DNA from 4 places in the Geobacillus sp. Sah69 genome. Region 3 is predicted to be linked to each of the others. Evidence: predicted binding sites of a transcription regulator. Region 3 holds the regulator's gene; each other region holds the start of a gene.

Region 1 (3,135 bases), on a different contig from region 3:
CCGGACGATCTTGGCGCGTGATGATGAACCGAACCGTTTTGTTTTCGCTCATCTTACTTCACTTCCTCTTTCTTTTTGCTGTAGTCGCGTTTGCGCGGCTTAATCAACGAGACATCGACATCTTCGTAATGGAACGCCGGACCGTCTGGCGTATAGCGGGCCATCGTCGTTTTCAGCCATTCTTCGTCATTGCGCTCCGGAAACTCCGGCTTGTAGTGCGCCCCACGGCTTTCGTTGCGATAGTACGCGCCGAGCGTAATGACGCGGGCAAGCTGGAGCATGTTGTACAGCTGGCGGATAAACGTCGCCCCTTGGTTGCTCCATCTCGACGTATCGGTGACGCTGATGTTTTTATACCGCTCCATCAGCTCTTGAATTTTCTCATCGGTCTTCAGCAGCCGGTCGTTGTAGCGGACGATCGTCACGTTTGCCGTCATCCATTCACCGAGCTCTTTATGCAGCACGTAGGCGTTTTCCGTGCCGTCCATCGCCAAAATGTTTTCCCATTTTTCCTGCTCTTGTTTGACATAACGGTCGTACAGCGTCGACGGCATCGCATCGGCCGATTTCTCGAGGCCGCGGATGTAGCGGACTGCATTCGGGCCGGCGACCATTCCACCGTAAATCGCCGACAGAAGCGAGTTTGCCCCGAGACGGTTGGCGCCATGAATGGAATAATCGCACTCACCGGCGGCAAACAGCCCTTTGATGTTCGTCATTTGGTCATAGTCGACCCATAAGCCGCCCATCGAATAGTGAACGGCCGGAAATACTTTCATCGGCACTTTGCGTGGGTCTTCGCCCATGAACTTCTCATAAATTTCGATAATGCCGCCGAGCTTGATATCGAGCTCTTTCGGATCTTTATGGGAAAGATCGAGGTACACCATGTTTTCGCCGTTGATGCCGAGCTTCAAGTCGACGCACACATGGAAAATTTCCCGGGCGGCGATATCGCGCGGCACCAAGTTTCCGTAAGCCGGATATTTTTCCTCAAGAAAATACCATGGTTTTCCATCTTTATACGTCCAGACGCGGCCGCCTTCCCCGCGCGCCGATTCGCTCATCAACCGAAGCTTGTCATCGCCTGGAATCGCGGTCGGATGGATTTGGATAAACTCGCCGTTCGCGTAGTAAACCCCTTGCTGATAGGCGATGGAAGCCGCCGATCCGGTATTGATGACCGAGTTCGTCGATTTCCCGAAAATGATCCCCGGGCCGCCGGTCGCCAAAATGACGGCATCGGCAGGGAACGCTTTAATTTCCATCGAACGCAAGTCTTGCGCGACAATGCCGCGGCAAATTTGTTCGTCATCCAAAACGATCCCTAAAAATTCCCAATGCTCATATTTCGTCACAAGCCCCGCTACTTCATGGCGGCGCACTTGTTCGTCAAGCGCATACAAAATTTGCTGTCCGGTCGTCGCCCCGGCGTACGCCGTGCGGTGGTGCTGCGTCCCGCCGAAACGGCGGAAATCAAGAAGCCCTTCCGGCGTGCGGTTGAACATGACGCCCATCCGATCGAGCATGTAAATGATCCCTGGCGCCGCCTCACACATCGCTTTGACCGGAGGCTGGTTCGCCAAGAAGTCCCCGCCATAGACGGTATCGTCAAAGTGTTCCCACGGCGAATCGCCTTCCCCTTTCGTGTTGACCGCTCCGTTAATGCCGCCTTGGGCACAGACGGAGTGAGAACGCTTTACCGGAACGAGCGAAAACAACTCAACAGGCACTCCTGCTTCGGCGATTTTAATCGTGGCCATCAAGCCGGCCAACCCGCCGCCGACAACGATGATTTTTCCTTTTTTCATGGCTACTCACTCCCTAGAAAATTGCTGCTTTTGCTTCAATGTCCCTCGGTTTGCCTCTGTCGATCAAGCGTTCGTTCGACAAACGGCTGCAGCGTGATCCATCAAGAGCCAACGCAGCGGTTCATGTCATCCAACAGCTGAAATCAATTTTTTACGCAAAAGCCAAAATGGCGCGAATGCCGACAATCGAAAGCGCGACAAAGATGATCATCGTAATGTACGTGAACACTTGCTGTGAACGAGGGGATACCGTTAAACCCCAGCTGACGAAGAACGACCATAAACCGTTGGCGAAGTGAAAGACGGTCGACAAAATACCGATAATATAAAACCAAAGCATAAATGGATTATCGACAATATTGGCCATCATATCATAATTCACTTCAGCGCCAAACACGGCTTGCACCCTTGTTTCATACACGTGCCAGACGACAAAAATCAATGTGATAATGCCCGTAATCCGCTGAAGCATGAACATCCAGTTGCGGAAATAGCCGTACTGGCGCGTGTTGAATTTGGCTGTAAACGCGATGTAAATGCCGTATACCGCGTGGAACAGCAATGGAAGGAAAATAATGAAAATTTCCAAGAAAATACGGAACGGCAAGTTTTCCATAAATGCAGCCGCCCGGTTAAACGCTTCCGGTCCGCGCGTCGCAAAATGGTTGACGACCAAGTGCTGCACTAAAAACACCCCAACGGGGATAACCCCGAGCAGCGAATGGAGCCGGCGATAATAAAACTCGCGATTCCCTGCCATTATGTAACCCCCCTTTAACGTAAGTAAAAATAAATTCTCCTCGTTACAGAATGGAATAGAAACGCCTTCCATTTCCATCTTGCATTTGTCACATTCATTGTACTCCCACATTATACAAGCGTCAAGAAAACATCGTCACAAAGTGTTCAAACATTCTCCGTTCACGTTTTTTGCAAGAAAGAGAGTGCATACCGGCGGCTGTTTGGCTATAATGGGAAAATGGATAGAAAGAGGGGAACATGATGAGACAGCCATCATTGGAAAAACAGTACGAAACATTTCGATCGATTACCCAATCGGCGTTTGGCGCTGAGCTGCTCCGCCATTCGCTTCTTCCCGAGCTGCTCGGCAAAAACGCCCCGTCCCTTTTATACTGGGCGGGCAGACAGCTGGCGCGTCGCTATCCGCTTCGCGACTTGGAACAAATCGCCGCTTTTTTTGAGGAGGCCGGCTGGGGAACGCTGACGGCTGGCGAAGAACGGAACGACGAGCTGCCCATCGAGCTGTCCGGCTCTATCATCGCCGCTCGCTTTTCCTTGTACGGCAGCTGCTCGTTTCAGCTCG
Region 2 (3,135 bases), on a different contig from region 3:
GGCATTCGGGTTGTGGAAAGGGTTTTTCATTTCTTGGATTGGCGCTTCGCTCGGCTCGCTCATCGTCTTTTGGCTGACGCGGAAGATCGGCCAGCAGCGTTTCTTTCATTTTGTCCGCCGCCATCCAAAAGTGCGCCAGTTTATGCACTGGATTGAACGGCACGGATTCGGGCCGCTGTTTTTGCTGTATTGCTTTCCTTTCACCCCGTCGGCGCTTGTCAATATCGTTGCCGGTCTGTCACGCATCAGCCGCCAGCAGTTTGTATTAGCGGTCTTGCTTGGAAAGATGATCATGATTTTTACGATCAGCTTTATCGGGTATGACTTGGTGGCGCTTGTCCGCCAGCCGTTGCGTACGGCGGCGATCGCTGTTGTTGTGCTGCTGCTTTGGTATGCGGGAAAACGAGTAGAGGCAAGATTTTCGTTGACGGAAAAACAACGCAGCGAGGAGGACAGGGAGTGACCAAACGGAAACAAGGAAAGAAGCGGGGACGCCGCTGGCCATGGCTCGCCGCTGTCGGGTTTGTCGCCATGCTCCGTTTTTTCGTTTTCAGCAATTATATGGTGGAAGGAAAGTCAATGATGCCGACGCTGCAAAGCGGCAATTTGCTGATCGTCAATAAGATCCGTTATGAAATTGCCCCGATTCATCGGTTTGATGTCGTCGTGTTTCACGCCAATCAAAAGGAAGATTACGTGAAACGGGTCATCGGGCTGCCGGGGGATCGGATCGAGTACAAAAACGATGTGCTGTATATTAACGGTCGACAGGTCGATGAACCGTATTTGCGGCCGTATAAGCAGCAACTCCTTAGCGGGAAGCTGACAGGCGGTTTTACCCTTGAAGAGGTGACGGGAGAAAAGCGGGTGCCGGCCGGCTGCATTTTTGTCCTTGGCGACAATCGGCTCAGCAGTTGGGACAGCCGCCATTTCGGCTTCGTCAAAATCAGCCAAGTGGTCGGCAAGGTAGACCTCCGCTATTGGCCGTTTCGGGAGATTGCTTTCCATTTTTGAGAAAATGGCGCATCGAGGTGCGGCGACGGTTTTGCCTAAGGGAGCGGTTGCTTTCAAGGAAGGCAGTTTTTCTTTACCAAATACGAACATATGTGCTAAAATAGAAGAGATAAAGGAAACGAATGGTGGTGATCGCCGTGTCGCTTCGCTTTTTGCTTGGACGATCGGGAAGCGGGAAGACGGCTATGTGTCTTGCGGAAATCCGCCGCAAGCTGCAGGAAGATCCGAGAGGAAAGACGATTGTTTACCTCGTTCCGGAGCAGATGACGTTTCAATGTGAATACGCCTTAATCCATACCGAGGGAGCAGGAGGAATGATCCGCGCCCAAGTGTTCAGCTTCCCCCGCCTCGCCTGGCGCGTCTTGCAGGAGACGGGAGGCATGAACCGCTACCACGTCCACGATGTCGGCGTGCAAATGATGATTCGCAAAATTATTGAACAGCGGAAACAGGAGCTTAAACTGTTTGGCCGCGCGGCGGACAAAAGCGGTTTTGTCGAGCAGCTGCATGAGATGATCGCCGAATGCAAGCGGTATTGCTTAACGCCGGACGAGCTTCGCCGCCGTGTCGAGGAGCTGGAAAGCGGGCCGAGCCGGCCGGGACGGCGCCTGCTGGCCGATAAGCTCAGCGATGTCGCGCTCGTTTATGCAGAGCTCGAGCGGAGCTTAAGCGGCCATTACCTCGATTCGGAAGATTATTTGCGCCTGCTCGCCGAACAAATCCCCCGCTCCTGCTATTTGCGTGATGCCGATGTTTATATCGACGGATTCCATCATTTTGCCCCGCAAGAATACATAGTGATTGAGCAGCTTCTTCGTCATTGCCGGCGGGTCACCGTTTGCCTGACGGTCGACCGCCCGTATGATGGTGCGATGCCGGACGAGCTCGACTTGTTTTATCTGCCGGCGCAGACGTACCGCCAGTTGCGCGAGCTTGCCTTGGCCAACGATGTTTTGCTTGAAGAGCCGGTCGTGCTCGCGGAAAACCGACGTCATCAAAGCGGGGCGCTCGCCCATCTCGAGGCGCAGTTTCATCGCCGCCCGCTGCCGCCTTACGAAGCGGAAGACGGTGCGGTCTGCCTTTATGAGGCGGCCAACCGCCGCGCAGAACTGGAAGCGGTCGCCCGGGAAATCATCCGCCTTGTCCGCGACGAAGGGGCGCGCTATCGCGACATCGCACTCGTCATCCGCCAAACGGAGGCGTACCGCGACCTTGTGAAGACGGTGTTTTTTGATTTTGGCATCCCGTATTTTATGGATGAAAAAGAGCCGATGCACCATCATCCGCTCATTGAACTTGTGCGCGCTGCTTTGGAAACCATTTCCACAAACTGGCGGTATGAGGCGGTGTTTCGCGCTGTGAAGACGGATTTGCTCTTTCCGTTGGACGGTGACTTGGTCATGTGGCGCGAGGCAGCCGACAAACTCGAAAACTATGTTCTTGCTTATGGGGTGAAGGGGGACAAATGGACGAGCGGCGAGCGCTGGCCGTATCGGCGCTACCGGGCGCTTGACGGGTTGAATGTGCCGCAGACGGATGAAGAACGGCAATTTGAGGACAAGTTGAACGAATGGCGGGAGACGCTGGCCGCCCCGCTCCGCCGCCTTGAGCGCCGTTTGCGCCGGGCTAAGGACGGGCGCGGGTATTGCACGGCGCTATATCTCTTGTTAGAAGAATTGCAGATTCCGAAAAAGCTGGAACAAATGAGCGCGCAGGCGGAAGCGGAAGGCCGCCTCGTGGAAGCGCGCCAGCATGAGCAGGTGTGGAACGCGGTCATCGATTTGCTTGACCAATACGTTGAAATGCTCGGAGCGGAACCGTTGTCGTTAGCCGAATTTGCTAAAATTATCGAGGCCGGGCTTGACCGGCTTGAGTTCTCCCTTGTGCCGCCGGCCATCGATCAAGTGATCGTCGCCCAGCTCGACCGTTCGCGTCTCATCGGCGTGAAGTATGCGTTTGTCATTGGCGCCAACGATGGCGTCATTCCAGCCAGGGCGAAAGAGGATGGGCTTATGGCGGAAATCGAACGGGAGCAGCTGCGCGAACTCGGTGTGGCGCTTGCGCCGGGGAGCCGGGAACAGCTGTTTTACGATCCGTTTTTTATCTACCTGGCGCTTGCCT
Region 3 (3,135 bases):
AACAAATTTTTGCCGCGCGGGAGGAAGGACGCCACCAGCAGGCGGAGAAAGTCGAAAAAGTAGGAAAACCGAAGCTGTCGGACGAAGAACTGCGCGAAATTTTGCGGAATGAATTGCTGCAGGCCGGGCGGTTCCAGCGCGCGTCGCTTCGCCAAGGAGATCTCGCTCGCTTCTTTCATTAATGACGGAACATGATTTCCGAGCCGGGGAGGAGTTTGGACATGGCAAAATATACGCGTGACGACATTTTACACATCGTCAAAGAGGAAAATGTCAAGTACATCCGCCTGCAATTCACCGATATTTTGGGGACGATCAAAAACGTCGAAATCCCGATCAGCCAACTTGAGAAAGCGCTCAATAATAAAATGATGTTTGACGGGTCTTCGATCGAGGGGTTTGTCCGCATCGAAGAATCGGACATGTATTTGTATCCGGATTTGGACACGTTTGTCATCTTCCCGTGGACATCGGAAAAAGGAAAAGTCGCCCGCTTTATTTGCGACATTTACAATGCGGACGGCACGCCGTTTGAAGGCTGCCCGCGCTACAATTTAAAGCGCGTGTTGAAAGAGATGGAAGCGCTCGGCTTTACGGCGTTCAACTTGGGAGCGGAACCGGAGTTTTTCCTCTTTAAGCTCGATGAAAATGGCCGTCCGACGATGGAACTGAACGACCGCGGTGGCTACTTCGACTTGGCGCCGACCGATCTTGGGGAAAACTGCCGGCGCGATATCGTGCTTGAGCTTGAGGAGATGGGCTTTGAAATTGAAGCGTCGCACCATGAAGTTGCCCCGGGCCAGCATGAGATCGATTTCAAATACGCTGATGCCGTAAAAGCGTGCGACGACATTCAAACGTTTAAACTCGTTGTCAAAACGATCGCCCGCAAACATGGGCTGCATGCGACGTTTATGCCGAAGCCGATTTTTGGGATTAACGGTTCGGGAATGCACTGCAACTTGTCGCTGTTTCGCAACAACGAAAACGCCTTTTTTGATCCGAACGGCGATTTGCAGTTGAGCGATACGGCCCGGCAGTTTATTGCCGGCGTGTTGAAGCATGCGCCGAACTTTACAGCTGTCACCAACCCGACGGTCAACTCGTACAAGCGGCTTGTTCCGGGGTACGAGGCGCCATGTTATGTCGCCTGGTCGGCGCGCAACCGCAGCCCGCTCATCCGCATTCCGGCTTCGCGCGGCATGAGCACGCGCATTGAAGTGCGCAGCGTCGATCCGGCGGCGAACCCGTACTTGGCGATGGCCGTGCTGTTGGCGGCCGGGCTTGACGGCATTCGCAACAAGCTCACTCCTCCGGCGCCGGTTGACCGAAACATTTACGTCATGACGAAAGAAGAGCGGCTTGAAGAAGGCATTGTCGATTTGCCGGCCACGCTGCATGAAGCGTTGGAAAACTTGAAGTCCGATGAAGTGATGATTCACGCGCTCGGCAAACATTTATTCGAGCATTTCGTCGAAGCGAAAGAAATTGAGTGGGATATGTATCGGACAACGGTTCATCAATGGGAATTGGACCAATATATGGAACTCTACTGATTCATAAAAAAGCTGCCCCGTTTTTTTCAGGGCAGCTTTTTTATGGGCGCAGGCCGGCACGAGTCAGTCGAACAGGCGATAGACGCCGATCACTTTGCCGAGAATCGTGCAGTCGCGGACGATGATCGGCTCAAGATGGGCGTTTTCCGGCTGCAGGCGGATGTGGTCTTTTTCCTTGAAAAACCGCTTCACCGTCGCCTCGTTGTCTTCCGTCATGGCGACGACGATGTCGCCGTTGTTGGCCGATGACTGCTGGCGGACGATGACGTAGTCGCCGTCGAGAATGCCGGCTTCGATCATGCTGTCGCCCATCACTTCAAGCATAAACAACTGCTCCTCGCCAGCGGCGAGCCGCTTCGGCAGCGGAAAGTAGCCTTCGATGTTTTCCACCGCTGTAATCGGTTGACCGGCCGTCACCTTGCCGATGATCGGCACCGAGATGATCTCCTCTTTTTCTCTCTCCTTGGCCATATCGTTGTCCAAAATTTCAATGGCGCGCGGCTTTGTCGGGTCGCGGCGGATGTACCCTTTGCTTTCTAGGCGCGCGAGATGCCCGTGGACCGTCGAACTTGACGCCAGTCCAACCGCTTCCCCAATTTCCCGCACCGACGGAGGATAGCCTTTTGTTTTTACTTCCTGTTTAATAAACTCTAAAATTTGCTGTTGTCGTTTTGACAGTTTCGTCATTGTTTCACACCTTTCGCCACATCATTTGCCTTCATTATACCATGCGGAAGACGAAAAAACAAACATAGGTTCGAGTTTTTTATTGACACAAACAAATGTTCTTGACTATAATGAAGGAAAGCGAACAAACATTCTAGAAAGGGTGGGGAGAATGGAGAAAACGTTGCTGCACTATGTTTTGTTTTCATTTTTGTTTTCGCTCGTGTTGGCAGGGTTCGTTTACGCCAGCAGCCCGGTCGATAAAAAAGAATACGTGACGATCACGGTCGCTCCCGGCGATACGCTTTGGGGGCTGGCAAAACAGTACGAACAGGAACACCATATGCCGCCTGATGAGTTCATCCGCTGGGTCGTCGATGTCAACCATTTGCCGAGCCCGCGTCTTGCCACCGGTGAACAAATTGTCATTCCTGTGTTAAAATCAAAGCAGGGCGGCTCGGTGGCCGTCAATCAGTGATGGAAAGAAGGGAGTGGCCATGAGGGCGGTCATTTACTGCCGAGTCAGCACGGACAAAGCGGAACAGGAAACGTCACTCGCGAGGCAACGAGATGAGCTCGAGCAGCTGGCGGCCGAGTGTGGATTTGAAGTCGTGAAAGTGATCGCCGAGCAGGCGAGCGGTTATGAAGCCGACCGCGACGGCGTGTTGGAGCTGCTTTCGCTTTGCGAGGAAGGCGAGGTCGATGTGCTGCTCATTCAAGATGAAACGCGGCTTGGGCGCGGCCATGCGCGCATGGCGGTGCTGCATTGCTTGAAAAAGCAAGGGGTGAAAATATACAGCGCCAGCCACCGCGGGGAGATGCCGCTGTCGGAGGCCGATGAGATGGTGTTATCCATCATCGCGATTGTCGAGGAGTACCAAAGAAAAATACATAACGCCAAAATTAAGCGTGG
Region 4 (3,135 bases), on a different contig from region 3:
TTTTCTCCTCGACGAGTGGCAGAAGCGCACCCTTTTGCACGCCTTTGCATTTCGGGTTTGGACAGCGCACCAGCGGATGAGGACGGTCTTTGCGTGGCTGATACCACATCGTATAGCCGCAGAGTTCGCATTTCAACAACCCGGCCAGCGGGTTAGCCAGCGGTTTGCTTTCTACCGTAGAAGGGCGCCAGCGGCTCCGATACGCTTTGTTGGCGGCTTCCCAGAGTTCCCTGGACACGAGGGGCTCATGGGCATTCTCTTTGACATACCAGCGCTCTCTCGGCATTTTCTTGCGCTTATACCTGCCGTTTTGTTTAATGTATTTCACCTTGCCCCAGATGATGTGGCCGAGATACACCTCGTTTTTGATAATGGCGCTGATCGTCGAAGGAGACCAAAAGGATCGCTTTTCATCGGGCGGTTTCACTCCAAGTCGATCCAGCTCAGCGGCGATCGCCTGGCGTCCGTGTCCGTCGCGCATCATCTCAAAGATTTTTACCACAACCCATGACGTTTCCGGATCCGGGTATAGCTTGAGATTTTCGTCGCGAAGATAGCCGTACGGCGGCTTTTTTGAAATGGAGCGTCCTTTCGCAGCCGAGTCACGCCGGCCACCTTGGAGGCGCTTCGTAATGACTTTGAGCTCTTCGCGTGACACGATGGATTTCACACCGAAGACGAGCTCCCACGTCTCGCTTTCCGGGTCATATATTTCCGTCGGGGTGATAATTTTCGTCCCGGAATAGCGAAAAGCGCGGTCTAAAATCCCCTGATCGAGCATATCCCCTCGGCCGAGGCGGTCAATGTCCATGACAAGCACCGCGTCAGCGATTCCCGTTTCCAGCTCGCGCAGAAGTTTTTTGATTTCCGAACGCTCAGCGATGGACTCGCCGGACACAATCTCTTCGAAGATGCCGAGGATATTGTGGCCTTCTTTACGCGCCACGGCCAGCAAGTTATCCCGATGCCGTTGCAATGTATCGTATGACGCGCCGGACTCAGCGGCTTTTTTCTCTTCTTCGATGTCCTTGCGACTTTTACGCAGGTAGATAAAAACATCCAAGTTTCTCGGCCTATACATAAAACCACCTCTGACCTGGAATAGAACTCGCTATCACCATGTATGCAAAAAAAGAGGCAAATATGCGGACTAGCCGTATTTTATGTGATTCATTCATTCTGTGGCGGTATAATTCATGATTTTTAGTTGTTCCTTTGGTCCATCTGCTGTAAATAACGAATGATTTCTTGCTGTTCTTCATCCGTTAAATCTCCGTCAATAAATAGAGATCCAACATGTGACGCAGCATACTCACGAAGTAAGCGGAGATTATTCTCGGCATCACGGCCGACAGCGGCGGCAACCGGTTCAGCGACTTGCATATATCCGAAAAGCGCCTCATAAAACCGGTAGCTTTCCCATTGCTCCTTAAAGCGATCCCAGCGCCGTTTAGCGAACAGCGGCTCCACACTAAACGTTTCGCTCAGTACATAGATGATTTCCTTTTCTGTGTGCGGAAGCTCAAGCTCAAGCAGCATAAACGTCGGCACACAAAAGTGCAGCGCAAAATTCGTCGCCTGGGCTTCTTGTAGCTGTACGAGGGAAGGGGGAAGTAGCATTTGATTTCCCGCATGGCGCAATACATGCCCAAGCTCATGGCCAAACTCTTGCCATTGTTGTTGGCGACTGAGGCGGCGGTCGATGATGATGCTGTACACTCCGTTCCGTTCGATCGCTGTGCTTCGGATATCGGCAAAATGCAGCCAGACGTTCAACTTTGCGGCAATGTCGATCATATCGAGCTGACCAGGCTCTATGATAGCCAAATGGTCGTACAATTCGTGAATATATTGTTCCAGTGGGGTGAATTGGTATGATGAGAATTTCATGGGAATCACCTCACTTTTATTATAGGAACATGTGTTTGGTAAGGCAATAGAAAAAGAAAAAAGCCCCTAAAAAGGGGCTCAATGATCCGGAAATAATTATTTCTAATCGAAAAACTTAGGGTAGAATAAAATATCTCTCAAATGAGCACCTCATCCCAAAAATCATTTTCGTGTACGATAACGATTGGCGTGCCTTTTTTCCTTAATTCAATGGCTTTCTCAACTTTCCGCCCATAGCAAGCGAACGCCCAGCAAGGATTGCCGTTGCCTCCCACGATGAGGTAGTTGGTACTCTTAGTGACATTGTCGTTGAATATTCCGCCCATCTCTTGAATGATGCGGGCAATCTCGTTGCGTGTAGCCCTGTGAGAGGCACCGGTAAAGGAGAACACTTTATTTTCGAATATGATTTCTGGATTAACAGCGCATATGCCACTGATTGAGTATTGGCTTTGTAGGAATTTTACGTCTAATTCATGAATGTTGCGGGATACCTTTGTATCAATAAAAGTGGTAAAAAAGGCTTTTAGCAAGTTTTTCTCGTCTTCGCTGATCATCCCGTCTTGCTTTACACTTACCAGCAGGCTATGGATCTCGTCAAAGGGATATGTTCCTCTTAAAAAGTCATGGTCATCGATCCAAATGGACAGTTGTTCAATTTCCATGTCATTCAAAACGTTGTCTGCCATGATGCCGTGGAGAATCCCGTGTAGCTGCTGTATAGATGATGTGATGACATCATAATAGCTGTTAAAATCGTTCTCATTAATAATGTTGTTGCAAAGCCACAGAATATCCTCAAGCTCTTCTTCTTCCAATTTGTTATCCAGCAAAGCTTGGTCAATTAACGGGATAATCTCGTTAAAAGGCGCTTTTTTTGCAAATCGTCTATGTAGGTTACACCAATGAATGAGCTCTGTGATCTCTTTTTCGTTAGTGATGTTATCGGAACGGATCCCATGGATAATTCCGATCAGAGAGTTGATGGACTTGTGCAACTCGGCTTTTGAGGCGAACTTGCGATAGTCTTCAATTTCTTTGAACTTGCTCATTTTCTCTCCCCCATTTCATACAAGAATAAAAAAGACATCAAGCCACATGGCGGTGATGTCTTTTCCTGCTGCATATCCGTATAGTTTATAGACTCAAATAATCCTCGATGACTTTTTCAGCTTTACCGACATACTTTCGATAGTCTTCTAATGATTTTAAAGCCTTATCAAAATCTTTAACAATCAGCGGAGA

The links. The regulator LexA, encoded in region 3, represses DNA repair genes until DNA is damaged. The targets are predictions, from matches to a motif close to CGAACATATGTTCG.
Region 1: a site for LexA is predicted at 1,876-1,889, ahead of sdhA (succinate dehydrogenase flavoprotein subunit). Genes of this name have one in related genera too.
Region 2: a site for LexA is predicted at 1,098-1,111, ahead of addB (helicase-exonuclease AddAB subunit AddB). Genes of this name have one in related genera too.
Region 4: a site for LexA is predicted at 1,915-1,928, ahead of AP057_RS00630 (ImmA/IrrE family metallo-endopeptidase). Genes of this name have one in related genera too.

The regions. Positions count from the first base shown of each region.
Region 1 covers NZ_LLKS01000039.1:78,578-81,712, reverse strand. Annotated here, with positions in the region: gene sdhB (succinate dehydrogenase iron-sulfur subunit) at 1-52, opposite strand, end outside; gene sdhA (succinate dehydrogenase flavoprotein subunit) at 54-1,811, opposite strand; gene AP057_RS10260 (succinate dehydrogenase cytochrome b558 subunit) at 1,963-2,571, opposite strand; gene AP057_RS10255 (YslB family protein) at 2,814-3,135, shown strand, end outside.
Region 2 covers NZ_LLKS01000032.1:274,498-277,632, reverse strand. Annotated here, with positions in the region: gene AP057_RS07845 (TVP38/TMEM64 family protein) at 1-463, shown strand, start outside; gene lepB (signal peptidase I) at 460-1,014, shown strand; gene addB (helicase-exonuclease AddAB subunit AddB) at 1,152-3,135, shown strand, end outside.
Region 3 covers NZ_LLKS01000051.1:12,165-15,299, reverse strand. Annotated here, with positions in the region: gene AP057_RS12255 (MerR family transcriptional regulator) at 1-182, shown strand, start outside; gene glnA (type I glutamate--ammonia ligase) at 222-1,556, shown strand; gene lexA (transcriptional repressor LexA) at 1,620-2,243, opposite strand; gene yneA (cell division suppressor protein YneA) at 2,395-2,700, shown strand; gene AP057_RS12235 (recombinase family protein) at 2,720-3,135, shown strand, end outside.
Region 4 covers NZ_LLKS01000007.1:1,192-4,326, forward strand. Annotated here, with positions in the region: gene AP057_RS00625 (recombinase family protein) at 1-1,081, opposite strand, end outside; gene AP057_RS00630 (ImmA/IrrE family metallo-endopeptidase) at 1,204-1,890, opposite strand; gene AP057_RS00635 (BRCT domain-containing protein) at 2,028-2,942, opposite strand; gene AP057_RS00640 (3'-5' exonuclease) at 3,028-3,135, opposite strand, start outside.